Regions from separate parts of the Priestia sp. FSL W8-0001 genome, predicted to be linked through region 3. Evidence: riboswitches for the same ligand, from Rfam matches in the RefSeq annotation. Region 3 holds a riboswitch; each other region holds the start of a gene.
What was found. A riboswitch is a leader RNA that binds a small molecule or an ion and turns the genes downstream of it on or off. The one in region 3 is predicted to bind S-adenosylmethionine.

Region 1 (10,908 bases), 2.1 Mb from region 3:
GCTTAGATCTACTTCGTCAAACCATTGCTTTACAATTAATTTTTCAATAATTTTATCCTCTCCCGCTTGCATAACAAGAAGTGGAACATCAGGCATCTTTTCAATATCACGAAATGCCATATTGATCGCTTCTACAAGCTCACGATACCACCTAACGGAAACTTTTGTCACATACAATGAATCATTTTGGTCTTCGTCTCTTACTTCTGGATTTCTCGTTGCTTTCTCTACAGTTAAGCCTAAGTCAAACAGTTTCGTTGGCATTACTTTATTTAACCCTTTAGATAAAACGTCTAAATAAGCCGGAACTTGTTCTTTAAGTCCTAGACATGGCGATGATAAAATCGCTCCCCATATTGGTAAGTTCTTCAACTGGAGCGTTCGAATAACGGCAAGCCCACCCATGCTATGACCTAATAAAAAAATAGGCAAATCATAAGTTTGTGCTTCTTTTACCCAGTTTTCAATTTCATGTACATATTCGTCAAATGATAAGATATGTCCTCTTCTTCTTGTTGTTAGACCTTGTCCAGGAAGATCCCCCATCACAACATTCATGCCGACTGAACGCCACATTTCAACTAGCCAGCGGTACCGTCCTTGATGCTCAGCTGCGCCGTGAACAATGACTACCACACCTTTTGGATTTTCTGTTTCCCACTTACGCATTTGAGTTACTCCCTTTCATTTGCTATTTACCTGTTTAAAAAAACTATGTACACTTACATTAGAAGATTATTACTCTTTTTTCAACTAATAAAGGAGATGAACGCATGATTTATCCTTATAAAGGAAAAACACCAGCTATTTCACCCACATGCTATATCGCTGATTACGTAACGATTACAGGTGATGTCACGATTGGCGATGAAAGTAGCATTTGGTTTAATACTGTTATTCGCGGAGATGTTTCACCGACTATTATTGGAAAGCGTGTCAATATTCAAGAACAATCTACACTTCATCAAAGCCCTAATTTGCCGCTTATCATTGAAGATGATGTAACAATCGGCCATCAAGTTATTTTACATAGCGCACTTATTCGCAAAAATGCGCTGGTTGGAATGGGCTCAATTATTTTAGATGGAGCAGAAATTGGAGAAGGTGCATTTATCGGAGCCGGTAGCTTGGTCCCACCCGGTAAAAAAATCCCACCTCATACACTTGCACTAGGTCGCCCTGCTAAAGTTGTCCGTGAATTAACAGATGAAGATGTAAAAGATATGAACCGAATTCGCACGCAGTATGTTGAAAAAGGACAATATTATAAATCAATTAACCCGATTAACAGCTAATGCAACAAGCAGTGGTCAATGCCACTGCTTGTTTTTTTGTGTAGCGGCCTTACTTAGTATGCACTAAATAAATCCACACATTCTTTACACAATATTAGCACTAGCTCTACAAATATTTCTTACAATATAACATAGCGACTATACATTCGTTGAGAAACAAAAACATATAATTTTTTAACGTTTCATCGTCACCGATTACTTTAGCTATGAACATAATGGGCTTAAAGGAGGTTGCTATATGCGAACAAAACTAATTCGTCAAGTTTATGATTGGGAGTGCCACTTATTTCAAATTGTGAATAAACATTTCGACTTCAAGCCTCTCAACACTTTTTTTCGTACGATTACACATATCGGTGGTGCAACTTCAATGATTGGCCTAGCGCTACTCCTCATGCTATGTATTGATCGTGCATCTTTACCGCTTGCTTACGCATGCGCTTTATCTCTAGCAATCAGCCATATCCCTGTGGCGATTACCAAAAAAATTTATCCAAGAAAACGTCCTTACCTTCAATTAAAAGAAACAAAAGTATTGGATAATCCTTTACAAGATCATTCATTTCCATCTGGACATACAACAGCCATTTTTTCGTTTCTAGCACCTATCATGATTGCGGTACCTGTTTCAATTTTATTTTTATTTCCACTTGCTTTTTTAGTAGGAGTTTCGCGGATTTATTTAGGACTCCATTACCCTACTGACGTATTTGCAGGCATGTTGTTAGGTATACTCTCTGGAATTATCGGTCTACAGTTGTTCTACTAAATCAAAATGGAGGTGGTAGGATGAGGATTGCATTGATATCAGATACGTTTTCTCCTGAGATCAACGGAGTCGCAAAAACATTAGAGCGCTTTACTTATTATTTATCTCGTCAACGAATTGACTATGAGGTTTTTGCACCTGAATCATCGTCCCGCACATTTAGTCCATTATCCATTAATCATTCATTAAGTATACCATTCTTTCTTTATCCACAATGTCGGTTTGCCTTACCGAATGTTATAAAGATGAAGAAAAAAATAAAGGAGTTCAATCCTACAATCATGCACGTTGCTACTCCTTTTTCAATGGGACTTAGTGGCATTCATGTGGCTAAAAAGCTTAGTATTCCTTTAGTTGGTTCTCATCATACTGACTTTGAACACTATCTTCCAAGCTACAAGTTAGGACACTTATCCCCTCTTCTATGGAGATATATGAAATGGTTTTACGAACCGTTTGAAGAGATTTTTGTTCCCTCTCTTGAAACAAAAAAGCAGCTCTTAAATCAAGGCTTTAAATCTATATCTATCTGGTCTAGAGGAGTCGATCATCATTTATTTCATCCCTACTACGATAAATTTGATATCCGCATAAAATACAATATAAAAAAGCCTTATATCTTAACATATGTTGGACGTTTATCTCCTGAAAAAAACGTAGCATTTTTATTAAAGCTATCTCGCTTACTTCCCGACCATTTACGCCACCAAGTACAGTGGCTTATTGTTGGAGGTGGGCCTAGCAAGGAAGCGCTGCAGCAAGAAGCGGGTGAATCCATTACATTCATCGACTTCTTAGAACATGAGCGTTTAGCTAAACTATATGCAGCTTCCGACCTATTCATATTTCCTTCTGAAACGGAGACCTTTGGTAACGTTGTATTAGAAGCATTGTCCTGCGGTACGCCTGTCATTGCTGCTAATGCAGGGGGAGTAAAACATATTGTTAGCAATGAGAAGAATGGCTACCTCTGCACCCCGAATTCACTTGAAGAATTTATTGAATCCATTTGTACTTTGTTAGAGTCCTCCCAGCTTCGACTAAGGTTTGGAGACGCTGCTCGTCGCTATGCTCTTACGCAATCTTGGGATTCTATTTTTGACCAATTACTGCTTCGCTATGAAGCAGTCACTACTAAATCAAACAATGGGTTAGAATTTGTTCAATAAAAAAAGTCGCTATCTCTTTTGAGACAGCGACTTTTCATTATTTAGCTAAAGCTTCAGTTTTTAAAGCTTCTGCTTTATCAGTGAACTCCCAAGGAAGCTCAACATCAGTACGACCAAAGTGACCGTATGCTGCTGTTTGCTTATAAATTGGGCGTCTTAAATCAAGCATTTTAATGATACCAGCTGGACGAAGATCAAAGTTGTTACGTACTACTTCAACTAATACTTCTTCAGTTACTTTACCTGTTCCAAATGTATCAATAGAGATTGAAACTGGCTGAGCTACACCAATGGCATATGCAAGCTGAACTTCACAACGATCAGCTAATCCTGCAGCTACAATATTTTTCGCAACGTAGCGTGCTGCATATGCTGCTGAGCGGTCAACTTTTGTTGCATCTTTACCAGAGAATGCGCCACCACCGTGACGAGCATATCCACCATAAGTATCAACGATAATTTTACGACCTGTTAATCCTGCATCACCTTGAGGACCACCAATTACAAAACGTCCTGTTGGGTTAATGAAGTACTTCGTGTTCTCATCGATTAATTCTTGTGGAACAACTGGATTGATTACATATTCTTTTAAGTTACGTTGAATTTGCTCTAACGTTACTTCTGGATGATGCTGAGTTGAGATAACGATTGTATCAACACGAACTGGTTGATTGTTTTCATCATATTCAACCGTTACTTGCGTTTTACCATCTGGACGAAGGTAAGGTAAAATTTCTTCTTTACGCACTTCTGTTAAGCGACGCGCTAACTTATGAGCTAAAGAAATTGGTAACGGCATTAATTCTTTTGTTTCATTACAAGCGTAGCCAAACATTAAACCTTGGTCACCAGCTCCGATTGCTTCAATTTCTTCATCAGACATTGAACCTTCACGAGCTTCTAACGCTTGGTCTACACCAGCAGCGATATCTGGAGATTGCTCACCGATTGCTGTGATTACTCCACAAGTATCCGCATCAAAACCATATTTTGCACGCGTATAACCAATTTCTTTGATTGTATCACGTACTGTTTTTTGAATATCTACATAAGTAGATGTTGTGATTTCACCACTTACTAATACTAAACCAGTTGTTACGCTTGTTTCACAAGCAACACGAGCATTTGGATCTTCAGCTAAAATAGCATCAAGAATTGAGTCAGAAATTTGGTCACAAATTTTATCTGGATGTCCCTCTGTAACAGATTCTGACGTAAACAGACGACGTTGTGTTGACATCGGTTTTCCTCCTTTAAATATGATACATTGTGATACGGTACTCATTCCCTTATTGTGGTTCATTTACATTTTTTCAATATAAAAAACCTTTCCTTGTATCGAGGAAAGGTATCAAGTTCTGCATAAGCCTTTCACTCTTATCGATCAAGGTTTATTCCCTTGCATCAGGTTAGCACCTTATCACCTCTATGGAAATGGGTGATGGTTGCTGGGTTTCATAGGGCCTGTCCCTCCACCAGCTCGGGATAAGAGAGTATCCGTTCAAGGACATATCATACAGGAAAATGCTCTGTTATGTCAATAACATTCCTATGAAAATCACTTAAAGGTTGTATTTTCCTCCCCTATTATTTACAGAAACCTTTCACTAGTAAGATCATCTCACAAAAACGTTTTATGCTCTCTAAAACAAAAAAATTCGCAACATTTTAACATTTTCATTCGAATAGTATAGACTATTTAAAGTAATGTGTTATACTAATTGTACATTTAAACATCATTTTAAAAAAAGGAAGGTAGTGCACATGAGTACTGTTAATATGTCTATTGAATTAGCCAATCTCCTGGAATCTGAAAAAGTGAATCACCAACTATCTGTTTCTCAATTAGTCGAAAAGATTTTAGAGCGACAAGAAGGCGTATTGACTTCTACAGGTGCTATTCAAGTTGAAACAGGAAAATATACGGGGCGTTCCCCACACGATAAATTCATTGTAAGCGATTCCTTAACATCTCATACTGTTGAATGGGGAGATGTGAATCAACCGTTTTCATCTGAACGATTTGACGCGCTTTATAAAAAAGTATTAGAACATTTAAAAGAACAAAATGAGCTATTTGTGTTTAACGGCTATGCGGGCGCCGATGATAAATATCAGCTTCCAATCCAAGTCGTAAATGAATACGCATGGCATAATTTGTTTGCTCACCAACTATTTATTCGTCCAGAAGACACGAAGCTAAAAAGTGATGCTGAATCATTCTCAATTGTATCAGCTCCTACTTTTAAAGCTGTTCCAGACATTGATGGGACAAATTCAGAGACATTTATTATTATTTCATTTGAACGAAGAGTTGTTTTAATTGGTGGAACGGAATATGCAGGTGAAATGAAAAAATCTATTTTCTCAGTAATGAATTTCCTACTTCCTCAAAATAATATACTTCCTATGCACTGCTCAGCTAATGTTGGCAAAGAAGGTGATGTTGCACTATTCTTTGGACTATCTGGCACCGGAAAAACAACATTATCAGCTGACGCTACCAGAAGACTAATTGGTGACGATGAGCACGGTTGGTCTAGTACAGGCGTATTTAACATTGAAGGCGGTTGTTATGCAAAATGCATTCAACTATCAAAAGAAAAAGAGCCTCAAATTTTTAATGCCATTCGATTTGGAACAGTTTTAGAAAATGTTGTGATTAACTCGAATACTAGAATTGCAGACTATAATGATAATAGCTTAACAGAAAACACTCGTGCTGCTTATCCAATTCAAGCAATTGATAACACAATCTTACCGAGCGTTGCAGGACATCCTACGGCAATTGTTTTCTTAACCGCAGACGCATTTGGAGTTTTACCTCCAATTAGCAAACTAACAAAAGAACAAGCAATGTATCATTTCTTAAGTGGGTATACAAGTAAACTTGCGGGAACAGAGCGCGGAATTACTGCGCCACAGGCGACGTTCTCTACTTGTTTTGGTGAACCATTCTTACCTCTTCCACCTACAGCCTATGCTAAAATGCTAGGTAAAAAAATTGATGAGCATAACGTAAATGTTTATCTTGTGAATACGGGATGGACTGGTGGAGAGTATGGTGTTGGAGAGCGAATGAAGCTAGTTTACACACGCGCAATGGTTCAAGCAGCGTTAGAAGGAGAACTCATTAGCGTAGATACAGTTCAAGATCCTATCTTTGGACTTGAGATTCCTGCACATGTTCCTGGTGTCCCTGATGAAGTACTTCAACCAGTAAAAGCATGGAAGAATGCAAATTTATATGAAGAAAAAGCTCATCAATTAGCACAAAAGTTCACAAAGAACTTTGAGCGCTTTGCAAATGTAGCTCCAGAAATTTCACAAATGGGCGGACCGATTATTTCAAAATAATGAAAAGCCGGAATTTAATTCCGGCTTTTTTTAGTTTGTGGAGTGTAGCTTTATTAACTCGTATGTGACAACGGTTTTATTTTGCTCTAACTCAAGCTTTTTAATAATACCTGTCCCAACGCGTTCACCATTCTTCGTTTTATGAATACTAAGCGGAACCTCAAGAGGGTATAAGCGGTAGCCTTTTTTTTCAATTTGAAATACATTATCTACTACTCGCTTCTCATTTCCTTTTGTAACAATCATCGTATTTAATTCTAGTGGCATTCCCATCCTTCTTACCTCCCTTTCTTTTCCTCTATTGTACAATGCTTTTTCTATGCTGGCATATCTTTTATTTTGTTTTCATCCATTCAGTTAAATTTTTCACTGTCTCTCGGTTTTGCTTCGGAGGAAACGCATGAGGAAATCCATCAAAGTACCAGCTTTCCACGGGCTTCCCATGTTCACTCAGCATTTTCTCTAATTGATATGCATGCTCAATTGACACGTTTGCATCTTCTTTTCCATGTATTAACAATGTCGGTATACTTAGCTTATATGCCTGAGTTAGCGGTGAACGCCATTCATACCTGTCTGGATATTTCGAAGGTGTCCCACCAATGACCCTTTTCATCATACGCCTTAAATCTGTTCGCTCTTCATAGGTAAGAATCATATCCGTTACCCCTCCCCATAAAACAAGCGAACGTGCTGAACTTTTTTCAATGGCAGTAAACAAAGCCATTACGCCTCCTCGCGAAAAACCAAATACATGGATTCGGTCTTGATGAACTCGAGGGTAATTGACAAGTAAGTCATAAGCTGCAAAAGCATCGTAACGATCATCTCCCCCAAAATCTTCGTTTCCTTCTCCACCTTGATTCCCTCGATAAAATGGAGCCATTACAATGAATCCTTGAGATGCGAATTGAATTAGCCTCCCTGGTCTCACAGTACCTACATTTTTTATGCCACCTCTTAAATATAAAAATCCATCATATGTACCTTCTTCTTTTGGTTCCGCTAACATCCCCTTAATTTTTAAACCTTGACACATATACGTCACAATTGACAACGAAATGCGTGGATTGGGAGATGGAAAAGGATATTGACTAATAATAGTTCCGTCCTTCATAAAAAACCCTCCTTATCATTCAATCGTTTTTAACCAGGCGTTCACACTATTTTATCCATTATCATATATTATTGTAGAAAAAGTCACGCTATCAATCCTACTCCACATATTGGCCTATTACTATGTTTCATCATAATTGATTTACAATCTTATTTTAACGTTAGGAGGAAATACCATGCGAAAAATAAAATGGCTGCTGTCCATCATCACTATTTGTATTTTAACCTTCACTTTAATGAGCTGTGGTAAACAAAGCTCAATTGAAACTGTTCGCGTAGGAGAAGTAACAAGATCCATCTTTTATGCTCCCCAATATGTAGCTATATCAAAAGGTTTTTTTGAGAAAGAAGGACTAAACGTAGAATTAAAAACTACTTGGGGCGGAGACAAAACGATGACTTCCCTTTTATCCGATGGCATAGATGTTGCATTAGTTGGTTCAGAAACTTCAATCTATGTCGCTGCACAAGGTTCTGATGATCCCATTATTAACTTTGCGCAACTAACGCAAACGGATGGCACATTTCTAGTAGCACGTGAAAAAGTTGATAACTTCTCATGGGACCAGTTAAAAGGAAAAACATTCTTAGGACAGCGTAAGGGTGGCATGCCACAAATGGTTGGAGAGTACGTCTTAAAAGAACATAATATTGACCCTAAAAACGATCTAACACTTATTCAAAATATTGATTTTGCTAACGTTTCAAGTGCTTTTGCATCTGGAACTGGCGACTATGTCCAACTATTTGAGCCAACGGCCAGTATTTTTGAAAAAGAAGGAAAAGGTTACATTGTTGCTTCTTTTGGTGAAGAGTCAGGAAAGGTTCCATATACAACATTCATGTCAAAAAACAGCTTTTTAAAAGAAAATCCTGAAACTGCTGAGAAATTTACAAGAGCTATCTATAATGCACAGCAGTGGGTTGATACGCACAGTGCAAAAGAAGTTGCTGAAGCAATCGCTCCTTATTTTGACGACACATCAATCGATACAATTGAAACCGTTGTTGAGAGATATAAAACCCAAGATTCATTTGCTACTAACCCAGTGTTAGATAAAGAAGAGTGGGAAAACCTTCAACGCATTATGGATGAAGCTGGTGAACTACCTAAGCGTATTGATCACAAAACATTAGTCAACACAAAAATTGCAACTGACGTCATGGAGCAGTAACCATGTCAGGCTTACAAATCACAAACGTCCACCACGTATATGTCACAATGAAATCAGCCACCACAGCTTTAGAAAATATCAACCTTTCAATTAAAGAAGGAGAATTTATTTCTTTTCTAGGACCTAGCGGATGTGGAAAGACGACGCTTCTTTCGATTTTGGCTGGGTTAATTAAACCAACTTCAGGTGAAGTAAACATTAAGAATAAACTTGTTCAAGAGCCTACAGCAGAAGTTGGTTATATGCTTCAACAAGACTACTTATTTCCCTGGAAGACGATAAAAGACAACATCCTTCTTGGACTAACAATCCAGCGTAACCTTACAAAGGAACATGAGCAGCGAGCATTAATGCTCTTAGAAGGAATGGGATTGAAAAGCGTTTCAGATTTTTTTCCACATCAATTATCTGGAGGTATGCGTCAACGTGTGGCGCTCGTTAGAACACTCGCTACGAATCCTAGTATTTTACTTTTAGATGAACCATTTTCAGCTCTAGACTTTCAAACGAAATTAAAGTTAGAAGAGCTTGTATCAAAAACCTTAATGACTTATGAAAAAACGGCGGTACTCGTTACGCATGATATTGGAGAAGCAATTGCCATGAGCAATCGAATCGTTTTATTTTCAGCCAACCCAGGAAGAATTGCTCGAATTTTCACCGTACCACCTATCCTTCAGACTCTGTCTCCTTTTGAAGCTAGACAACACTCTGTATACAACGACCTGTTCATGGAGATTTGGAAGGAGTTGGATCACCTTGAATCAGCCTCACAATCCTGATGTTTTACATCAGCAATACAAATCCGCAGTAAATAGCGAAAAGCGAATCATTCGTTTGGTTCAATTATTTATCTTCTTATCTTTTTTTGGGATATGGCAACTGGCATCTTCGCTCAAGTGGATTGACCCTCTTATTTTCAGCTCTCCACTCCGAGTGTGGAATTTGTTTATTGAAAAAACAGGGGATGGTTCATTATTAGAACACATTGGCTTTACGTTGTTTGAAACAGTACTTGGATTTATTATTGGAACGCTGTGTGGTATCATTTTAGCAACTTTGCTATGGTATTCAAATCGTTTAGCAAAGGTTTTGGATCCCTATTTAGTTATCTTAAATGCTATGCCAAAGGTAGCTCTAGGCCCGATTTTGATTGTAGCCATTGGACCTGGTTTCTTTTCCATTTTAACAATGGGCGCAATCATTTCTGTCATCATCACTGCTATTGTTGTCTATACAGCTTTTAAAGAAGTCGATCCAAACTATGTGAAATTACTGCAAAGCTTTGGTGCTACTAAGCATGATTGTTTTAAACAAGCAATTTTGCCTTCTACAATGCCAGCGATTATTTCAACCTTTAAGGTGAATGTTGGCTTATCATGGGTTGGCGTAATTGTGGGAGAATTTTTGGTTTCGTCTAAAGGGCTTGGATATATGATTATCTATGGCTTCCAAGTATTTAACTTTACCCTTGTTATTTTAAGCTTGTTGCTCATTGCTGTATTTGCAACTGGGATGTACCAAGCAATTTCCTATCTAGAAAAACGACTAACGCGTCATTAATATTAATACTAAAAAGCCCTGCTATGATAACAGGGCTTCTTTGTTTCTTACAAAAATGTGCGCTTTACATGCTTCATCACGTACTGTAAAACATTATCTTTCATAATAAAACTGTATTTCGCATTTTTTTGAATTCCTTGTTCTGGAATTTCTCGAATAACAACCGGTCCTTTTGTTTCCATATAGTCATCTTTTGGGACTAACTTTGAGACATTCGCAAAATAAATGTTTTTTATAATTGTTTTTCCTTTACTAACTACTTTATATTGACCAATATACGAGAGATTTTCTACTTCTCCACCTGTTTCTTCAAATACTTCTCGAACTGCCGCTTCCTCCGGTGTTTCCTCTAGCTCCAATTTACCTCCCGGAAACTCCAACCCCCGCTTAGAATGATTAGTTAGCAACCATTGTCCTTCGTATCGACAAACAACCCAAACGTGACGAGGAGTTTTTGAAAACGG
Region 2 (10,908 bases), 1.2 Mb from region 3:
AGAAATCATGAAGGAACACCCTACTATTAATAATTGGTTTATCGGAGGACACTCTTTAGGAGGAGTTGTAGCGAGTTCTTATGCGTACAATCATCAAAGTAAGGTAAAGGGACTCATTTTATTAGCTTCCTATCTAATGAACAAAAATGACTTTTCAAACACAAATTATCCAATTTTATCATTAACAGGTGACAAAGATGGTTTATCAACGCCTAATAAGATTTCTGAAACGAAGCATTTATTATCAAAAAATACAAAAATAGTAAAGTTAAAAAGAGCAAATAATGCCCAATTTGGTCTATATGGTGAACAAATTGGGGACAATAAAGCGACTATTTCTCCTGAAGAACAACAAAAGCAAACGGTTCAATGGCTTAATGAGCAAATAAAATAAAGAGACTGAGACATAAGTAGTTCAGTCCTTACTATACCTGAACGATTGAGAGTTCATAACTTTAATCGTTCAGGTTTTTTGTTGATTGTGAAAACAATGTTGGAAACAGGGTGGAATGGAGCGTAGGTCACTCGACTCCTGCGGGAAAGAGAGGGAAAACGGAGATCCCGCAGCGCAGCGAGGAAGCTCAGGTTCCTCCCCGTGGAAAGGGAGTGGCCGTAGCGCAATGGAACGAACGTGTTGAGACAAACTAAAGAGATGGGAACAGCTAGCGTTCGTCTTTTAGAAGCAATCATTTTGTTATGTCCCAAACTCTTTGTTAGCTTATTGGAGAATGTTCAGTAGCATCCATATCTAAAATCCATTCGTTAAACTTTTCTTGTAGTAAACCAAGCGAACGTTGATTATTAGATACGACATCCAACGCTCGATCATCATAGAGATGAAAAATTGTTCCTTTGCTTACGTTGATAATGTAACATTCCTCTTCAATCGCAGGTTGGATATGTAAATCGCGATTCGCAATAGATTGTAGTAGTTGCTTTTGCTTTAAGTCAGTTGGCCTGCAGGCAATTGCATACTCATTTTTAGTTGATAATAGCTGTACGCTTGTCTTTCTTAAGCGAGAGCGAATGAATTTTTTCATTAATATATCAGTGCGCTTTAGAAAGGATAGTTCAGCTTTTGAAGATGGCGAACGAAATACAACGATGAGCTCATCATTTTCATCATGAAGTGCTTTAAAAATTTGGTATGTGCGTTTATAAACATTTTTCATATACCCTTGTTCCCACACGCGCTTTTGGTTTGTTAGCTTGAATCGGATGCCTATTGGTGCATTGTAAAAAAGCGGTTTTCTCATTTGGATATCAGGAAATAAGTGAGATAAATATGATTGTAAAGTAAGATTGTTCATACGCAACACCCTATCTATTCGTAAAGTTTTTACCTTTTATTGACTCAAGTGTAGCATGAAGTCGATTGAAAATGTGAAGTGCAAACCTGATTTAACGGAAAGGTAATACAACTGTTATATTTCCATTCAAATTCTTATAAAAGAAAGGTGTTTTTTACAAATTTGTCGTATTAGTAACGTACATATCTCTATGTCAATCACTCTGAATAAAAATGACATAGTAGAACGTTTTTGCTCACGCAGAATTTCACTTGATAATAGAGCTAACCATATGAAAAGTAGGTGAGGATGATAAAAAAACAGATTTTGCTAGTCGTAGGCGTTACGTGTTTATTATTTGTGCTAATTTTTTATAAGACTATTTTTCAAGAAGGAAATCCGATACCCTTAGCAGTGGGGATGGCAAAAATGAAAACAGGAAATGAAAAGGTAGTTCAAGTTTCAGATAAACCAGAGAAGTATTTAATTCACTCCGATGATTACCTATCGTTTATTAAAGAAATGGATAAAAAAGGTGATACGTTTCAATACCAGGAAGATGAATTATTTTATTTTGATCGAGAAGAAAAGCGAGCTTCTTTTGAACGAAAATCATACACCAATCGCTACATGATTATGGAACTAAAGTAAGACAGCGACTAATTAGCCGCTGTCTGTTTTTGCTCCAAAATCTTCAATTGTAACGTCAACATGATAATCAATAGTAGAGTTTGAAAAAATAGTATCCCATTCTTTTCGATGTTTCTTCCAAAATGCAGGGTGGTTGATTCGTACATACTCTCTAAATTCAGGTGCATCTGCTTCATAATCAGATTGGAGCTTGTTAAGTATTTTGTTTGTATCTGATTGGATAATGTTCTCTACATTTTTTTCAATATGGTTAATAAAAGAAGGAGATAGCTTTTGGTCAGTAGCATCCCAATCTTCAGATAACCGTCCTGATGTCTTTTTCTAATTTTGAAACACGTTGTACTAAAAAGCTTTGGTCCGTTTTTAACTTAGCTCATATTTCTCCCAATGATAAGGTGGGAAGAATTTTATTGGTCCGATACCTATTTTCAACTAAATCATAAATGACATTGACCGGTGGAGTATCCATTCCTTTAATCGTTAAAATAGCCTTTGCTTGGCCATTTGTAACAAAAACAAGGCAGCTTCTGCGAATTTCATTATCCCTAGCAAGCTGATCCATTAGAGAGTCTAACTTGAAGGTCTTCCCAGCTGTTTCACCAAATACTAAAATACGCTGATGCTGACTGAATAAAGGGTCTTGCTTCAATGCAATGTTCCTTGTAATTTCATGTACTGTGGGTCCTATTGTTACAATGTTTTTATACGGTGAAGATGAGGAAGAAGATACCCCACCACGGTCTGGAGATATAAGAGTTTGATGAGTGAGCATAAGGTTATGCTGAGACGTCTTTTCTTTCACCGTGTCTAAGGAATCCATGCCAACGCCAATGACGAGTAAGAGTTGTTCAATGTTTCGGTGTCGAGAGCAACCCACTAATATGATTATCATCATGATGACAGCTAAATATTTATTCATATTCTCCTCACTCGTTTCTTAATTAGCATAATTGATCCTAAAAAAAATGGAACTGCAAGAAATATAATAAAAAAAGCCCAGCTTAAAAGGTCAGCAAAAGCAATAACGTCTCCAGCCGTTTTAGGGAGGAGTGACCCTACTACAATAACAACCCTACTACAATAACAACCCTCCTACTAATCCAACAGTCTGCCCAACAGGTGTTGGGAGGCGAAGTCCGGCTTCTCTTAACAATTCGATGGTCACTTCCATTACCATCGCTTCAATAAAAGGTGAAAATGGTACGTCTTCTCGCGTGGCTGCAATGGTAATGGCAAGCTCAGTGGGAAGCAGCCCTTGATGAAAAGAAACAAGGCTAATATAAATGGCTGAGAAAAAGAGCGTAATGAAAATTGAAATATAGCGAAGAAGGCGTAAGAGAGAACCTGCCAACCATCTTTCGTAATAGTCACTGGGCGATTTCATAATCATGTCAATTGTTGTTGGTACTAATAGAGCAAAAGGTGAACCGTCTACAAAAATTGCAACTCTGCCTTCATTAATAGCAGCTAAGACGCGGTCAGGTCTTTCTGTATTTTGGACCTGTGGAAAAGGAGAATAAGGAGCTTCTTCGAGAAATTCTTCAATCATTCCAGAACCTTGAACATTATTAAGATTAATGTTTTGAAGTTTTTGGCGAACTTGATTAACGATATGAGGTTGACATTGCTTTTTATGAAAAACAATTGATGTTCGATGAAGCTGTTCTTCTCCAATGAAAACATCCTCGACCGTTAAGTTTGCATCACTTGCTCTTTGCCTTAATATGCCGATATTTTCTTCTGAATTTTCAATTAACGCAACCTTTGGACCACGCACAACTTTTTCGGTCGTTGGTTCACTCCACGTACGCTGTTTAGCTATTGTCATATTTAAAGAAAAAGCCGTTGTACGATTATGAATAAATAATAAAGGTTCTCCTTTAAAAAAAGCAGTGAGAGCTTGCTTGTACGTATAAACTTCACTGCTTTCAACAGTTGAGATAAAGGAATCCCAACGATCTAGCGTGTTGGCTGGTGATGAGGTTTTTGTTTGAATCGAATCATTTTTTCTGTTAATTGATTCAGCTTTTCGCTGTCTACAAGCCCTTGTAGATAAAGAATATAAACAAAATCAGTAGATGAAATCCATAGCTTTTTTGAAGCTATGTCACTGCTACCACCTGCTAATTCTAGAAATGTCTTAACAACGTACTCTGTATCTCGTTGAAACGTTGAATTGAGCAAGTCTTCATCACCTTTACATTATTAGTAATATATTGAGTTCAGTAGTAAAAAACAGTACGATAAAAAAGAATATATATTAGTCTTTACGAGTTCAATAGGTGTTATGCTAACTAATCGAAAAAGGACGTGAAAACATGCTACATTCATTTAAACTTCAAACGAGTAATCGCGATGAGATGATTGATTTGACAAGTCAAGTGGAAACAGAAATTAAAAAGCATCAAGTGAAAAGCGGAGTAGTCACCGTATATTGTCCACATACGACCGCTGGTATTACAATTAATGAAAATGCAGATCCAGATGTAAAACGTGACATGATTAGAAGATTTGACGAGGTATATCCTTGGATTGATGAAAAAGATCAGCATTTTGAAGGGAATACAGCTGCCCATCTAAAGGCAAGTACAGTTGGTTCTTCGCAACAACTTATTATTGAGAATGGAAATTTATTATTAGGAACGTGGCAAGGGATTTATTTTTGTGAATTTGATGGCCCTAGAAACCGTACATGGTATATTAAAATTCAAGCAGATTAAAAGAAGAGGCTGGGATATAAGTAATTCAGCCAATGATAAACCTGAACGATTGAGAGTTCCTCATCTTTAATCGTCCAGGTTTTTTTGTTGATTGTGAAAACAATGTTGGAAACAGGGCGGAAAGCGAGTGGCCGTAGCGCAATGGAACGAACGTGTTGAGACAAATCAAAGAGATGGGAACAGCTAGTGTTCCTCTTTTTGAAAATTTGTTTTGTTATATTCAACCCTCTTCTTTTAGCATGTCTTCTTTTTTTGATTTTTTGTTATAAAACAAAAGATAGATAATATATATGTTATATAACAGAAAAAGGGAGAGATCTTGTGTGGAGCAAATTACAATTAAACAAGAAACAGAACAAGAACAAAATGAAAAGACAAATTTTACGTGGGTAGATGAATATCCAACTGTATTAGATATTATTAATGAATACTATAGTTTTTGCCGTTAAAAAAGCCAACGCAAGTTGGCTTTTTGTTATTTAACGAATTCTTTTTGCACCAATATAACGCTTGCTCCAATAGCTATCTTTTAATGAAGCAACTGAAACACCTTTTGAAGATGAGCTATGTAAAAATTGATTGTTTCCCATGTAGATACCGGCATGGGAAGCGCCTTTTTGGTATGTTTGGAAAAATACAATGTCCCCAGGCTGTAAGCTTGTAACTCGTGTCCCTTTTTTATAAATCTCTGCTACAGTTCGAGGTAAAGTAATGCCAGCGCCCTGCTTGAATGTATAACTAATAAAGCCACTGCAATCAAATCCTCTAGGAGTTGTTCCACCCCAGCGATATGGTACCCCTACATACTGCTTTCCTTTATTAATAACTTTTGAAGCATTAAATGTAGAAGTCTGTGAAGAAGTTTTTACTCCAAGCTTTGCATATGTGCTTTTTCCAACAACTCCATCGGCAGACAATCCATTTTTACGCTGAAATGATTTAACTGCATTTGATGTAGCTGGTCCAAAATAAGTTGTTGTATTGCCAGTGAAATAACCTTTTTTCTTTAAAAGCTGCTGTAATTGCTGAACATCCTGATTTCTCATTCCTTGCTTTAATGTTTGATCACCTAGCGCAGCTTGGCTGACTAAAGGGCTAGCAAATAAAAAGCTAGCGAGGGTAAAAACCGCCACAAATTTCTTCATAATGGGCCTCCATCAATTTTTCATCAATTTTCGTAAAATAATCATAACACCTTTCGACAGATGGAAACGTTACATTTTCATTACAAAATATGAAAAAAATGAAAATTAGAGTGAGCAGAATGATGTGTTTTGATTTTGAGAAATAGAAAAAAATTGAATATTTAGCTGTTAATAACTAAAACATATGAAAATGTAAGGACATTTAAAAATAATAATAGAAATCTGTTGTGAATTACTACACAAATACTTTGTAGTCATGTAGAATGTAAAAATAGAATACAGTGTCAATTGATTTGACTTTTGATGAGGTGAAAAGTAATGAAAAGAATAGGTGTATTAACAAGCGGCGGTGATTCTCCAGGAATGAATCCTGCGGTTCGTGCTGTTGTGCGTAAAGCGATTCATGAAGGAATGGAAGTTTATGGTATTTATCAAGGATATCAAGGGTTAATTGAAGGGAATATTCGAAAGCTTGAAGTTGGTGATGTTGGTGATATCATTCAACGCGGTGGAACAATGTTATATTCTGCAAGATGTCCAGAGTTTAAAACAGAAGAGGGACGCCGTAAAGGTATTGAAAACCTAAAGAAGCATGGTATTGAAGGTTTGGTTGTAATCGGTGGAGATGGATCTTACATGGGAGCTGTTAAGCTAACTGAGCTTGGTTTTCCATGTGTAGGTATTCCAGGAACAATCGATAATGACATTCCAGGAACAGACTTTACTCTAGGTTTCGATACAGCTTTACATACTGTTATCGATGCAATTGATAAAATTCGCGATACGGCTACTTCACATGAACGTTCTTTTATTATTGAAGTAATGGGACGTAATGCTGGAGATATTGCTCTATGGTCAGGGCTAGCTGGAGGAGCTGAAACAATCTTAATTCCTGAAGCGAAAGATGAGTTCCAAGAAATGGTGGATCGTTTAAAGAAAGGCCAAGAGCGTGGTAAGAAACATAGTATTATCGTTGTTGCTGAAGGTGTAGCTACAGGAAACGAAGTAGCAAAACAGCTTGAAGAAGCTGCTGGAATTGAAACTCGCGTTACGGTTCTAGGGCACATTCAGCGTGGTGGATCACCAACAGCACAAGATCGCGTGTTAGGAAGTCGTTTTGGTGGCCGCGCCGTTGAGTTATTAATGGAAGGTAAAGGCGGGCGTGCAATCGGTATCCGTAAAAATGAAATTGTTGATTATAATATTATGGAAATCCTAGGTGAACCTCATCATATTGATGAGCGTATGTATCAACTATCAAAAGAATTATCAATCTAAACGATATAAAGGCGAGACTTCTTATAGAGGAGTTTCGTCTTTTTTTAGTTTCAAACCAGTACCTTCACAATGCTTACACTTTTTTGTGTAGAATATGCCAGGAATAATCATTACTTTCCCAAGCCCTTTGCAAAAGGTACATATCAGCTCAAACCCCATAATGCCATCATTCCTTTTATTTAGTATAGCATTTCTGTTTATTAGTATAACACAAAAGCGTAAAAATTTTTAGAAAATTTAATTTTTATATCGCTTTCTTCAATGGAATAAAAAATAGTAGAGCTGTTATAATTGATAGAAAAGGAGTGAAGGACATGTTTAAGCGAATTTTATTAGCTTCAGATGGGTCTGAACACGCTGCTAGAGCAGCTGAAAAAGCGGTTGCTTTAGCCAGATTAACTGATCGAAGCTTTGTTCAAGTGATATATGCAGTAGAAGGAGATAGTAGGTTAAACACGCTTGGAAAAGATGAAGCAAGAGAAAAGCGTATCCAAACAACACAAGAAGTTTTAGAGAAATCTGATATAGAGTATGAAATTACGTTTATTCATGGAGATGCTGCTAAAACAATTATTCAATTTGCTAACAACAATCGCTTTGATGTTGTAGTAGTTGGAAGCCGAGGCTTAAATCCAGTAAAAGAAATGTTTTTGGGGAGCGTGAGCCATAAAATTGCTCAACATGTGAAGATACCCGTATTGATTGTAAAGTAGGAGAGAGCGCCAATGAATATGCAAGTTGAAGAGTTAAAGAAACGAATTGGAGAGGCAAGTCGGATTTGTGTCTTTACGGGAGCGGGAATAAGTACAGAGTCGGGCATACCTGATTTTCGCTCGCAAAACGGATTGTATCGAAAAAACCTAGAATTTTCAGATGTGATTTCTACTTCTTTTTATCAGAACAATCCGGTACTTTTTTGGGAGCTATTTAAAGAGATTTTTCGTGTGAAGCTGCTTGATGAATATGAACCTAACTCAGGTCATTACTTTATAGCAGAATTAGAAGAAGAAAAGACCGTGCATGTGATTACACAAAATATTGACGGCTTGCATCAGAAAGCAGGAAGCACGAATGTATATGAAATTCACGGAACAATTAAGCGAGCACATTGTCAAAAATGTGGAAGTGAGTTTGGGTTAAATTTTCTAACCAAAGTTGAATTACCGAGCTGTACGTCGTGTGAAGAGGCACTAAAGCCCAATGTAGTTTTATTTGGAGATTCAATTCACTGGTTTGAAGAAGCTGTAGAGGCAGCTTTACAAAGTGATTTATTTATTGTCATGGGTTCATCTTTGCAGGTAACACCCATTAATCAAATTCCTTTATTAGTTAGAAAACATGGTCAGGTACCAATGGTCATTATTAATAAAGAGCCAACTTACTATGATTATGTGTTTGATAATCAAATACACCTCCCAATCGGTGAAGTTGTAACGGCTTTAAAGAGTGGGAAGTGAAAAAGCACGCTACGGGCAGCGTGCTTTTTTTTAAACTTCAAAATAGATAGCGAAGCAGAACACAGAAATGACCAGAAAAAACGCTGAATGCAACTTGCTTTCTTTAAACGTCAAAACAGCTTCAATAAATAAAAATAAACTTAGCATTAATTGAATGTATGGTAAATAAGCAATATAGTTGGTAGAATCACTGTTCTGAAAAGCGATTATTCCGTATACCACAGCTCCGATTAAAAAGGCATATTTTAATAGTTGTAATCCTTTAACTAACATCTTTGTGAGGTTCCTCCTTATTTAAAACCTAGGTCACATGATTATAACATATATTATATAGATGTAGACAACTAAAGTGACGCGATATGTTTGACCACGGTCTATCTTTCATGAACTCAAAAGGATATGAACCACTTCTGAATACTGAATAAAAAATTTTTTATTTCTGATTTTTCAAATTCCTTGTTGACAGACTAAGAAAGTAGGTGTAATATTTTCCCTAGTTAATTAATTGAATATTCTTATCTCGAGAGGCGGAGGGACTGGCCCTGTGAAGCCTCGGCAACAGACTGTTAAAGTACTGTGCCAATTCCAGTAGCAATTTGCTTGAAGATAGGAGAAGAACCAATAACGACTATTAACCTCTTCTTATCTTTAAGAAGAGGTTTTTTATTTTGAACAGAAAGAGGGAATAGAACCATGACAAAGACATTAGTGAAAGCTCCATTTAAAGCTGATCATGTAGGGAGCTTTTTAAGAACAACTCCTCTCAAAGAAGCAAGAGAAGCCTATACAAATGGTCAGATCAGTAAAACGACTTTAAAATCTGTAGAGGACCAGGAGATTGAAAAGCTTGTCCAAAAACAAATCGAAGTGGGACTTAAATCTATCACTGACGGAGAATTTAGACGTGCATGGTGGCACTTAGATTTCTTATCAGGTCTAGATGGTGTAGAAGAGTTTGAAACGGAGTATATTAGTCAATTTAAAGGTGCCAAAACAAAAAATAAAGCAATCAAGGTAGTTGGTAAAGTAGATTTCAACCATCATTATATGCTGGAACATTTTACATTTTTAAAAGAAGCTGTTGAACAATATGGTGATGGAAGCCAAGTTGCTAAGTTTGCTATTCCAAGTCCCAACATGTTATTCACTCGAATTCAAGAGGATACTTACTACAATGGGGATAGAGAACAGTTTTATCATGACACGGTAGTTGCTTATCAAAAAGCAATTCAAGCTTTTTATGATGCAGGCTGCCGCTACTTACAGTTAGATGATACTTCATGGATTGATTTTGTTTCTGAAGAACGTATAGATGCAGTTGTTGAGAAGCTGGGTATGGATGTAAAAGATATTATTGATACGAGAGTCAACTGCTTAAACGATGCGATTTCTAAAAAGCCGGAGGATATGGTCATTACGATGCACATTTGTCGCGGAAACTTTAGATCTACGTATATTACCAGTGGTGGCTACGATACTATTTCAGACGCAATTTTTGCTAACTTGCATGTAGATGGGCTTTTCCTTGAATATGATGATAATCGTTCAGGAGATTTTGAGCCATTAAAAAGTTTTACACGTAACAACCAAACAGTTGTATTAGGACTAGTAACATCTAAATTTCCTACATTAGAAGATGCAGAGGTTATTAAACAAAGAGTTAAAGAAGCGAGTGCATCTATTCCTCTAGAAAACTTGTCACTGAGTCCACAATGCGGGTTTGCAAGTACGGAAGAAGGAAACGAACTAACAGAAGAAGAGCAATGGAATAAAATTAGTCACGTCATTAAAATTGCTCAAGATATTTGGGGCGCTAACTGAAGAATAAGAGTTGTTTCTTAATTTTACATAAGAATCCAATTAGATCTTTCTTTTCGTTGTAGTAAAATTGGAAAAAGCTGCGTTTATAAATGATGCAGCTTTTTTTGTGTATTGATAGCGTAACTGCAAATTATCTACAGGTAACATAATATTTATTGGGTAAGATAGCGAACTGTCACGCTAAAGAAACGAAAGATTCTTGATAGATGTATTTATCTTGCAGAATGCTTAAGTTTCAGAGTTGACTCGCAATTGCCTTAAAGGTATTGTATACACACCAAATGTCGAATAGTTTATTTCTTCATATAATAAAAATAATCAGTGATAAGTAGTTTAAGGAACTCATACTGTAATAATAAGTGAAAATTCTGTCATTATCGAAATGTAAAAGCTGAATATGTGAAAGGAATGTTCTTATTGGGAATCAGGAGTAGACTAGGGTTGTTTTTGTTAGGCATTTGTTTAAACGCAATTGCATTCGTTAGTCTTATCATGGAATTGAGTTTAGTTCCCATTCACGCAAGAAACGCAGGTGATTACCTAACAG
Region 3 (10,908 bases):
TTTGTTGATCTGGAGTGGCAGGAGGCTGTTGGTTGTTTCCTTGTCCATTGCCGTTAGTGCCATTATTTCCGTTTCCATTATTGCCATTGTTTCCAGGCTGACTAGGTGGTTCACTAGAGTTCTCCGTTTCACCTTGATCAGGCTGTTGACCTTGATCAGGGTTCTGTGGACCTTCGCTATCAGGCTGATCGGTTTCTTCACCATCGTTTTCGTTTTCATCTTCAGGGCGCGTTCCTTCATCAGGATTTTGCTCTTCATCACCCGGTTCGGATTCCGAATCATCTTCTGGTTCCTCTTCAGCTGTTTGAGGTACCTTTACAGAAGCACTTGCGCTGCCGGCGTTATTTGTACTTAAGATGAAGCTATACGTCGCACCTGGAGTAGGTGATGGGATAGAGGTGCTGCCAGCACTTCCTTTATCCGCTAACGTTTGGCTCGCGCCATCAGAAGAGGTCATATTGACGGTAAATTCTGTTTCGTCATCGCCACCTGACCAGTTAACGTTAATGGCGTTAGAACCTTCGCTGAAGGAAGCTGTAAGTTTTGCTTTTTCTTCTTTCTCTTCTTTCTCTTCTTTTTCTTTCTCTTTTTCTACAAAGACTTGAGAAACTTTTGTTGGCTCTGTGCCGCGTACGAAGTACTCATACGTGATTGAATCTTTTGGTGTTGCACCACTTGGTTTCTTCACATCTTTACTTGAGACTTTTTCAACGGCACGTTTTACCACGCTATCAGGTTGTTTAAAGCTGCCTTTTTCTTCACCTTGAGATACGTGTGTAATGACTTGCTTGAAAATATTCTTTGCCATGGCTTTTTCGTTTTCACTATAAATATAGCCGTCGGAATTTTTCTCATATCCTGTCCAAACTGATACCGTGTATTTTGGCGTGAAGCCTGAGAACCACACATCTTTTACGCCGCCTTCTGGAATATTAAAGCTTGCTTTTTCCTTGGCACTAAAGTTAGATGTTCCGGTTTTACCTGCGATGTCTAAGCCAGGTACACGTACAGCACGTGCTGTTCCGTACGGTGCTTCAACAACGGATTTCATCATGTCCGTTACCATAAACGCCGTGTAGTCTTGCATCGCACGCTTCGGTTTTGGCGATAGGTCTAACTCTGTACCATCTGAGAATTTTACTTTTGTTACCGTATAAGGTTTTGTAAACATTCCTTCGTTAGCAAATGCGCTATAAGCGCCGGCTAGTTCCATAGGCGTAACACCTTTAGTAAATCCACCGATAGAAAACGCTTCGGCAAACTTTTCGCCGCTAGATTCTCCAAGCTCAAGACCTAAGCCTTCACCGAACTCTTGTGCTTTATCAGCTCCTACAGCTTGGAAGGCTTTTAAAGCAGGGATATTTAACGAACGTCCTAGAGCTTCACGAGCTGATACCCAGCCTTTATAGTTTCGGCTATAGTTTCGAATTTGCGTACCGTTTGAGTATTGATGTGGTTCATCCTTAATTGGTTCTGCGGTAGACCATTTTAAATACTCAACGGCTGGTCCATAGTCAAGAACAGGTTTGATTGTTGAGCCTGGTTGACGCTCGATGTCGGTAGCAAAGTTTAGGCCTCCAGCTACGCGGTTACGACCTCCACCAATTGCTTCAACTGCACCTGTCTCATTGTTTAACACGACAAGACCAGCCTGGAACTTATCGTTAGGGAAGGTGACAATTTCGTTATTCATTAATTGGTCAACATAATCCTGTGCATCCACGTCAAGCGTTGTGTAGATTTCTAATCCAGAAGAAGAGACGTTAGCATCCGTTTTTTCTTGAACTTCTTCAATTACTTGGTCAATGAATGCATCATACTTTGACGTTTTCTCATTTTGTTCAACCAAATTTGCCTGCACGTCAACTTGCTTTGCTTTATCTGCTTCTGCTTGTGTAATAAATCCGTTTTTAGCCATTAAATTTAATACTGTGTTACGGCGTTTTGTAGCATTCTCTGGGTTTTTATACGGATTATACGTTGATGGTGCTTTTGGTAAGCCAGCGAGCATAGCGGCTTGATCAATTGTTAAATCGTTTAGATCAGTCACGCCATAAAATGTTTCTGCTGCTTTGGCGATACCGTATACTTCTCCAGTCGAGAAGTAGATTTTGTTTAGGTACATTTCAAGAATTTGCTGTTTTGAATATTTACGTTCTAGCTGATAAGAGAGCCACATCTCTTGTACTTTACGCTTTACGGTTTTTTCAGGTGATAAAAATGAATTTTTCACAACCTGCTGCGTAATGGTACTTGCGCCTTCTGATCCAAAGCCCTCTTTGAAGTTGGCCACTACAGCGCCACCAATTCGATAAAAGTCAATTCCATGGTGTTTATAAAAGCGAACATCTTCGGTTGCAATGAACGCATTTTTAACAGTCTGAGGAATTTCATCATATTGTACGTATGTACGCTTTTCGCCTCCGACTTCTTTAAGGACCGTTTTTCCATCGTTTGCGTAAATCTTAGATGAAAACGAGTCTTTTAAAACAGAGTCGTCAACTTTAGGTGCATCGCTTATTAATGCGAAAAAGGTTCCAACACCAGCTATCAGTCCAATAATACCTAAAATGAAAACTGCAGCAACAATCTTGCGGAAAATGCCGCCTTTTTTCTTGTTTCCTTGTGATTTGTTCGTTTGTTTGTTGTCATTCATTGCTCGTCTTCGTTCTTCACGCGAGCGATAATTATCTGACATAAAAGCTCCTACCTTTCAAACAATTGTAAGAGAATGATTTCCGTAAACATATATATCATACTCTTAAAAATACAATTTATCTATAGTTTTTATGTAATCGATTCTAGGATGGTAACCAAGTTCGATTAAATGTCCTTTTTTTTCAATATCGGCTTTTGGGATGGATTTTCGTCCATCTTTTTTCATATCTTGCCAATAGGGAAAAAGGGACGGTGCTTCAAAAAGGTATATTTCTTCCAAAGAAGTAAACATTAATATAACGAATGAGATTCCATTTTGTTTCACGATCTGGTTCATATGTTGAATTTGATGTTCGTGAAAATTACGCAAGGGAAAAGACGTTTTATTTTTTGTTTCTTTTGCTTCAAAATCAATATACTTTCCTTTGTATACGCCGTTGTAATCGGTTGTAGAAGCTTGTTTAAAATAAGCTTCTTTAATAACTGCAGCACTTCGCTTAGGATAGTCAACGTTCACAATTTGAATCGGCGTAGGTTTTTTATGAACCACTGCTATTCCTTGTGCTAAATAATACTCATTGGTTTCATTTAAATCTTCTTCCAAAGTCATACCTCGATTACTGTATACGGACTCAACTTTCGCCCGGGAAGGACTGTTGGGAGGCTTAGCAGGGTTATATGCTTTTCCGTTAGGATAACGAATCATGCACATCACTCCTTTACTTAATTTCACACACGCACACTCTATTATACCAAATTTCAGTTGAGATAGAATGAAAACATACTTCGTGTTCATACCAAATGTAAAGGAAGAAAGCAGCATGTTGACAAGCTTTGAACAGCAAGTAGTGGAAACAATTAGGCTCAAAACAAAACAGTTGAACATTGATAATATATCAAGAACAGAAGCTTACGCAACTTTTTACAATAATCATCCTGAAGTAAAGTGGTCGTTTCTTGCTAGCATGGTTTCACGAAACGCAGGCTGGAATATGTGTGACTTGCAGGGAAAGTGGTTTCCTGAGCTACTATCTATAGAAACGCGAGATTTATTGTTTTTAACGTACGAGCGAGCGAATTGGCTGATCTTTCAAGACGCTTTTCCACAGCTGCTGCTATATGAAATATCAAAAAAACACGAGAAGTCTTATTTTCACCTTCTTGAATATTTTGATGTATCTCCGTTCATGTACGAAAAATGGACTGTCTTTTGGGAAAGGAAGAAAGAAATTGAGCTTATGCATGCTCTCATTATTAATGAACAGCATATTATTGAGCCAGCGGTAATAGCACATCCTTTCTACCAGAAGAAAGTGTTTCATCGCTTAGTATTTCACTTTCAGGACTCTTTGCATTTTAGTTCCGTTTTGTTCCCTACAATGGAAGGTGAAATTTATGGGTGCTCCGTACATAGCTTCACCAAGGTAGATGAGCGAATTAAGCTTGGTAAAAAGCTCGGTGAACTGCTGTTTTCACAAGCTTTGTATCCAAAGTTCCTTCAGTTTTCAATGTCGACTGTTCATACGGGATCACGCGTTGATTATGAACAGTATGTATTTCGGTCTAAAAGAAGAGACACACCCTATTTGCGAATGACCTTTCCAATTGTTTCACATCATGAGAAAAAAAGGGGACAGTGGAGAATTTCAAAGCGTAGAGAGAAGAAATTAATGAAGAGTCTTGATTTACCCGCACCTATGCCGATTACGGAGTGGTACCAAAATAAACAGAAGCAGCTGCATGTCTTGGTAGGAATAAAGAAGTTTTTTAGATGAGTTTGGGACATAACAAAATGATTGCTTCTAAGAGACGAACACTAGCTGTTCCAATCTCTTTAGTTTGTCTGAACACGTTCGTTCCATTGCGCTACGGCCACTCGCTTTCCGCGGGGAGGAACCTGAGCTTCCTCGCTGCGCTGCGGGATCTCCGTTTTCCCTCTCTTTCCCGCAGGAGTCGAGTGTCCTACGCTCCATTCCACCCTGTTTCCAACATTATTTTCACAATCAACCAAAAAAACCTGAACGATTAAAAGTTATGAACTCTCAATCGTTCAGGTTTATCATTGGCTGAATTACTTATGTCCAGCCTCATCTAGGTGGACATATTACGTAGACGGACGGTTTGGTCCGTTTAATTTTTTAGGGTCACCAAATGTTTTTGTTTCAGGCTTGTTTTTTGGCTGTTTTTGTTCATGTTTATTTGCCACTTCTTACACCTCCAAATGAATGTTGTAACAAAGTTGACTGCACATACAATACGTGTTTCTTGCACAATCTAATCATAGTGTTTTCACTCATCCTCATTTCAATTCGTGCAAATTAAAACATTTTCTGCGTAAAACATCTTTCTTTGCCGAATGGAAACTAGTTTTGTCATGTGTGAAGGTAGATTAAAAATAAAAAGAGAATAGGTAGTTAAACGAAAAGTTGGAGGGATGGCTATGAAGCTGAAAATGGTAAATACGAACGAAGTGTTAAGTTTATTCGATAATGTATTAGAGCAAATAGATGTTGTAGAAGATACATTATCTTCACAAGTTAATCAAGCGTTTACTACTTGTGAAGAAGTATATAGCAATCACGTTCAGCGTATTGACGAGTCGTTACGAGAAATTGAAGCTGCAGCCTATGAAATCCCAACTCAATCAGAATGGCGGAGAAGAGAAGTACTACTACGTACAGTGTAACGATGATTTATGGTACAATGTCATCGTTGAGGTGACAAATATGAATTTAATGATAGAAGCAACAAAGGTACTACATCACTATAATGAGTTAGCTCTTACTCGTTTATCCACTATTAAAAGTAATTCAGAGTATGAGGTGAATTTCTTTGGGGAGGTCAAACCATATGTTGATCAGTTTTTTTTATGAGTTAGATATGTGGACGGATCTTGTTACCAAGTGGCTCAAAGAAACAAAGCCTAAATATATTCACATCAATCAAGTAGATACCCTTCGTGAAAACTTGCAAAACGTAGTGCTCCAGTCTTTTTATCAAGAGACGCGAGACAAGCGCTTTAAGCAAATGTATCAATCAAATAAGTACGTATTAGAGTCCATTTTAATGAACGGTTAAGTTTGATTAAACAGTAAAAGCCTAAAGGTGTGTTTACACTTTTAGGCTTTTGCTGTGTTGTAATTGAATTAATCGTTATCTTTTTGCACGTGGATGCTAACAGCAGGATCGTCTTCCGTACCGACTGTATTGATTACATAATCCACTTTTTGAGTGTGTTTTGGTGTAACGGGCTGCCCCGCTTGCGAAACGGTTGGTTCATGCCCTTGCTTTTTATGGTTAAAGTGTTTTCCTCGACTCATCGAAACTCCTCCTTGAAATGAAATGGACGATCTTTTTTAATATGCGTCACAGTAGCGGTGAGTATAAGTAGTTAAATATAGAAAAGCCCTCAGTCAATTAGCTGAGGGCAATGTAGTACAATTAATTCTCGTGTGCAAATTCGGGTTTTGAAGCTCCGATTTGTTCTAACTCACGAACGGCGATTTTATAATCGGATAGTGTTAAACAACCTTTTAAATACTGCTGCTGCGCGAAGTCTAGCAGCTCATTACTTGAAGTTGGCTCATACTGTTTTTTAGCCATAAAAGCTTGTTGAAGCTCGTTCACATACATGTAAATTCACTCCTTATCCCCATTTTGTGTGCTTGTCTTGTTAGCATCACTTATAGTTATCGTAACATAGATTGAAATTATCTCGTTTTTTTGAAAAATTTAAACTTTCGACAGAAACTAACATTTTTCACAACTTTCTTCTAAATATAAAGTGAAAAATAAAAGGTGTAGTGCGTCACCTCAGATTGAGTACCCACATACCATATAATAAAATTTTTAAAGGGAGGTAGCGAGCCAGTATGTATAATCAACAGAATCCTTATCCATATTACATGCAGAATCAATGGGAAGAAGAACGGTTTGATTTAAGTCAGGTGTACCCATTTCCAGAATATCATCAGCAACCATGGCATCATACACAGTTGCCGCAACAGCCTTATGCTCAAGTTCCACCCCAAATGCAATATGTAAACAACCAACAGCAATACCCTTTTTATCAAAATGGAATGCCTTTTCCAAATCCTTATCCAAAAGGTAATCAGCAAATGAAGCAACAGCCTAACCAGTTTCATTCTTTAATGTCTCAATTTAAATCTTCAGACGGAAATTATGACGTTAATAAAATGATGAATACAGCGGGACAGATGATGGGAGCAATGAATCAATTAACAAACTTAGTAAAAGGGTTTACAGGTATCTTTAAAATATAAAGAATTGTATAGTATGTAAATGGAATAAAAGGGCTCTACAAGAAGCTATAACGTCTTGTAGAGCATGTAATGTTTTATCTAAAGAAGCGGTTGAATGGGTGATTACAGAAGCAAGGAGAATGGTCACATTTTTTAACTGGCTTTTTGCCTGTAATTGGATGGCTTGTTAAGTTAGGTAAGTGTGAATGCCCAATTTTTTTCTTGTGACCATATTTTTTTGAAGAGTGTTTCTCTTTTTTATGGGAATGTTTAAACGTTTGAGAAGGTTGATGCTTATTGTAAGAGTGTTTTTCTTTACAGAAACATGTTTTTTTCTTTTCAGAGCGGTGTTTTTTATGAGAGTGTTTTGTGGAATGAGAATGTTTTTTATAAGAACGGTGCTTTTTATGAGAATGCTTTGTAGAGTGAGAATGTTTTTTGCAAGAGCGGTGCTTTTTATAAGAGTGCTTTGTAGAGTGAGAATGTTTTTTGCAAGAACGGTGCTTTTTATGAGAATGCTTTGTAGAGTGAGAATGTTTTTTGCAAGAGCGGTGCTTTTTATGAGAGTGCTTTGTGGAGTGAGAGTGTTTTTTGCAAGAACGGTGCTTTTTATGAGAATGCTTTTCTTTACAGAAGCACGTTACTTTTTTGTGAGAACGATGCTTTTTGTGAGAACGTGAGCTTTTCGTACAGTACTTGTTTTCCGTTCTTTTCTCTGTTTTCTTTTCTGTCTTTTTCTCCGTCTTTTTGTGAGAAAGAGCTGTTTTTTTAGATGAACTTTTTGAGCTATGACCTTTTGGTTCTTGATACATAAATCTGCCTAGCTCTGATTTTTGTAAAGATTCAGCAGCTTTACGAATACGCTTAGATTGAATATACAATCTAAAAACCTCCTTATGAGAATCATTTTTTTGCCTTTCACCATAAGATACGCTTAATACGCCGTACTTGCTATGAGATAAACGTGGAATTTTAAGAAATAACCAAGGAGTTTCTAGCATCTCGGTGGGAGAGGAGCTCATATAATTTAAAATGTATCCAAAAGGAGGGAAAGAGATGGGAATTGCCACCTATTCTGTTTTTGCTAATGTTCGGGACTTTAAAGAACTAAAGGCCGACATCTGGTCTGAAGATTCCATACCCGCAGTGATGAAAGTTCACAAAAAGAGGTATGAAATAGGCTTAACTCTAAGGGGATCACACATCCGAGAAATGAGAAAGAAATCGTACTATATAGAGTTTTATTCACCAAATAAATTCGGGAAGACCAACGAAATTCATCTCAATGCAGAATATAAAGATCCATCGCTAGTTCGCAATAAACTATCGCTCGATTTCTTTTCAGACCTTGGTGTACTATCACCGAAATCACAGTTTGTTCATCTCACCATTAACGGGAAAAATGAAGGTGTTTATTTACAGTTAGAATCGGTAAACGAGTACTTCTTAACAAAGCGTAGCTTGCCAAAAGGCTCTATCTTTTACGCTGTAGACGGAGATGCCAACTTCTCGTTAATGAGTGATTTGGATGAGAAGCCAAAAGAATCGCTTCAATCAGGATACGAAACAAAAGTAGCGTACGGAAAAGATGAAGAAGCGCTAGAATATTTTATTTATAACTTGAATACATGGACGAATCAAGAGTTTGAAGATAACATTGAAGAGCACTTGGAGGTAGATCGCTATTTAGCCTGGTTGGTGGGAGTAATTTGTCTTCAAAACTTTGATGGTTTTGTTCATAACTATGCTTTGTACCGGAACAGTGATACGAAGTGCTTTGAACTCCTTCCTTGGGACTATGATGCTACGTGGGGGCGCGATGTCAACGGAGATGAAATGGAAAGTAACTATGTGAGAATGGAAGGGTTTAATACGTTAACAGCACGACTTTTGGCCATATCAAAATTTAAGAAACAATATATTGAAAAAATGAATTCTGCGCTAAATCATCAGTTCACTGTTAACTATATGAAACCAAAGATTGAAGCACTCCACCAGCTGATTTTGCCTTATGTAGAGAAAGATCCGTATATACAGCACAAGTTAGCTACTTTTTATCAAGAACCTGCGTTTATTTGTGACTTTATTAAAGACAGAGCAGCCTATATAAGAAAATCAATGAAGTCTTTTTGAATAAATGAGACAATTGAAATTGTTTAGAAAATTCTATTGACATTCTTTGTTATTTTTATTAAAGTATACACAATGAATAATTAACTTAATAAAACTCTTATCCAGAGTGGCGGAGGGACTGGCCCTGCGAAGCCCGGCAACCATCAAACCATATGTTAGTCAGTGAGTTTGAACGGTGCTAATTCCTGTGAAATACGATTGTATTTTAACAGATGAGAGAAGTCGTGATTAAGCGAACGCTCTTCCATCTGTGAAGAGTTTTTTTTATTTACTGCAAAGAGGAGAGGACATTATGCATATTGAAACACTACTTGTTCGTTCGGGCGTCAATCGAGACCCTGCTACAGGTTCCATTACAACACCTATTTACCAAGCATCTACGTTTGCACACCCCCGTTTAGGAGAAAGCACAGGATATGACTATGCTAGAACAGCTAATCCAACAAGAACAGCGTTAGAAGATGCGATCACTGCGTTAGAAGAAGGCGAAGTTGGAGCGGCATTTGCTTCGGGAATGGCAGGAGTTATGGCTGTACTTGCTTTGTTTAAAAACGGTGATCATTTAATCGTCTCTGAAGATTTATACGGTGGTACATACAGAGTTTTAAATGATATTTTTGCAGAACAAGGTGTAGAAGTAACGTATGTAAATACAGCTCATTTAGACCAAGTTAAAGCAGTATTAAAGCAGAATACGAAAGCGTTATTTATTGAAACACCGACAAATCCAATGATGCACGTAACCGATTTAAAAGGAATAATTGAACTTGCTAAAGAAAGTAACTTGTTAACAATTGTGGATAATACGTTTATGTCACCTTATTATCAAAGACCTCTTTCTCTTGGAGCGGATATCGTTATTCATAGCGCTAGTAAATACATTGGTGGTCACAATGACGTAGTAGCCGGGTTAGTCGTTGCACGATGTCGTGAGCTAGGTGAAAAAATTCGCTTTTATCAAAATGCAGCAGGTGCAATTTTAGGTCCGCAAGATAGCTGGTTGTTGCTGCGAGGTATTAAAACGCTTGCTTTGCGCATGGAGAAACACAATGAAAATGCGCTGAAAATTGCGAATTGGCTGACTTCACATGAGCTGGTTGAGAAAGTGTACTATCCAGGTCTTGAATCTCATCCAGGCTATCACGTAATGAAGCAACAAGCAGGAGGCTTTGGCGGAATGATTTCCTTCGCTGTAACGGACCCGCAAATTGTGCCAGTCTTACTTGAGAATATAAAGGTGATTACCTTTGCTGAAAGTCTAGGTGGTGTGGAGAGCTTAATGACGTTCCCAGCTCGTCAGACTCACGCAGATATTCCAGAAGAAATACGAAATCGAGTTGGCGTAACGAATTGCTTATTACGCTTATCTGTTGGGATTGAACATGCAGAGGATTTAATTCAAGACTTAAAGGAGGCATTTGATGCATACAACAAATAAACACTCATTTGGTACAAATTTAATTCATGCAAAAACAGGTATTGATGGACATTTTGGAGCGGTAAATGTTCCCATTTATCAAGTGTCTACTTTCAATCTAGAAGACGAAACAAACGGTGGGCGCTATGACTATTCGCGTTCAGGTAATCCAACACGAGAAGCTTTAGAAAATACGATTGCACAGCTTGAAAATGGAGCTGCTGGGTTTGCTTTTTCATCAGGAATGGCCGCTGTATCATCTGTTCTTTGTTTATTTGAAGCAGGCGATGAAATTATCGTTTCAAACGATATCTATGGTGGCACATATCGCGTATTAACAAGATTATTTTCAAAGTTTGGTATTAAAACTACATTTGTCAACATGACAAATGTAGAGGAAGTAGAGGAAGTCATTTCGAGCCAAACAAAAGCGATTTA

Region 1: it holds a riboswitch for S-adenosylmethionine, as region 3 does, so the genes downstream of both, metK (methionine adenosyltransferase) here and MKZ18_RS07620 (trans-sulfuration enzyme family protein) in region 3, are expected to answer to the same signal.
Region 2: it holds a riboswitch for S-adenosylmethionine, as region 3 does, so the genes downstream of both, MKZ18_RS13960 (5-methyltetrahydropteroyltriglutamate--homocysteine S-methyltransferase) here and MKZ18_RS07620 (trans-sulfuration enzyme family protein) in region 3, are expected to answer to the same signal.

The regions. Positions count from the first base shown of each region.
Region 1 covers NZ_JBBPAL010000001.1:3,564,305-3,575,212, forward strand. Annotated here, with positions in the region: gene MKZ18_RS18725 (alpha/beta fold hydrolase) at 1-669, opposite strand, end outside; gene MKZ18_RS18730 (gamma carbonic anhydrase) at 774-1,295, shown strand; gene MKZ18_RS18735 (phosphatase PAP2 family protein) at 1,534-2,064, shown strand; gene MKZ18_RS18740 (glycosyltransferase family 4 protein) at 2,085-3,233, shown strand; gene metK (methionine adenosyltransferase) at 3,271-4,473, opposite strand; SAM riboswitch class I at 4,608-4,725, opposite strand; gene pckA (phosphoenolpyruvate carboxykinase (ATP)) at 4,998-6,590, shown strand; gene MKZ18_RS18755 (DUF2584 domain-containing protein) at 6,621-6,863, opposite strand; gene MKZ18_RS18760 (alpha/beta hydrolase family protein) at 6,925-7,707, opposite strand; gene MKZ18_RS18765 (ABC transporter substrate-binding protein) at 7,883-8,881, shown strand; gene MKZ18_RS18770 (ABC transporter ATP-binding protein) at 8,884-9,663, shown strand; gene MKZ18_RS18775 (ABC transporter permease) at 9,641-10,444, shown strand; gene ytkD (RNA deprotection pyrophosphohydrolase) at 10,492-10,908, opposite strand, start outside.
Region 2 covers NZ_JBBPAL010000001.1:2,620,959-2,631,866, reverse strand. Annotated here, with positions in the region: gene MKZ18_RS14030 (alpha/beta fold hydrolase) at 1-394, shown strand, start outside; gene MKZ18_RS14025 (DUF3885 domain-containing protein) at 714-1,310, opposite strand; gene MKZ18_RS14020 (hypothetical protein) at 1,599-1,940, shown strand; gene MKZ18_RS14015 (Ger(x)C family spore germination C-terminal domain-containing protein) at 1,953-2,195, opposite strand; gene MKZ18_RS14010 (Ger(x)C family spore germination protein) at 2,314-2,859, opposite strand; gene MKZ18_RS14005 (spore germination protein) at 3,016-3,882, opposite strand; gene MKZ18_RS14000 (hypothetical protein) at 3,900-4,124, opposite strand; gene MKZ18_RS13995 (secondary thiamine-phosphate synthase enzyme YjbQ) at 4,259-4,660, shown strand; gene MKZ18_RS13990 (hypothetical protein) at 4,984-5,109, shown strand; gene MKZ18_RS13985 (C40 family peptidase) at 5,140-5,805, opposite strand; gene pfkA (6-phosphofructokinase) at 6,124-7,083, shown strand; gene MKZ18_RS13975 (universal stress protein) at 7,398-7,796, shown strand; gene MKZ18_RS13970 (NAD-dependent protein deacylase) at 7,809-8,540, shown strand; gene MKZ18_RS13965 (hypothetical protein) at 8,571-8,813, opposite strand; SAM riboswitch class I at 9,053-9,153, shown strand; gene MKZ18_RS13960 (5-methyltetrahydropteroyltriglutamate--homocysteine S-methyltransferase) at 9,234-10,361, shown strand.
Region 3 covers NZ_JBBPAL010000001.1:1,436,133-1,447,040, forward strand. Annotated here, with positions in the region: gene MKZ18_RS07575 (transglycosylase domain-containing protein) at 1-2,698, opposite strand, end outside; gene recU (Holliday junction resolvase RecU) at 2,762-3,364, opposite strand; gene MKZ18_RS07585 (DUF2515 family protein) at 3,480-4,433, shown strand; gene MKZ18_RS07590 (hypothetical protein) at 5,099-5,344, shown strand; gene MKZ18_RS07595 (DUF1798 family protein) at 5,509-5,736, shown strand; gene MKZ18_RS07600 (hypothetical protein) at 5,805-5,978, opposite strand; gene MKZ18_RS07605 (YppF family protein) at 6,100-6,291, opposite strand; gene MKZ18_RS07610 (YppG family protein) at 6,531-6,941, shown strand; gene MKZ18_RS21065 (CotG/ExsB N-terminal domain-containing protein) at 7,016-7,942, opposite strand; gene MKZ18_RS07615 (CotH kinase family protein) at 7,977-9,053, shown strand; SAM riboswitch class I at 9,148-9,272, shown strand; gene MKZ18_RS07620 (trans-sulfuration enzyme family protein) at 9,346-10,491, shown strand; gene MKZ18_RS07625 (trans-sulfuration enzyme family protein) at 10,475-10,908, shown strand, end outside.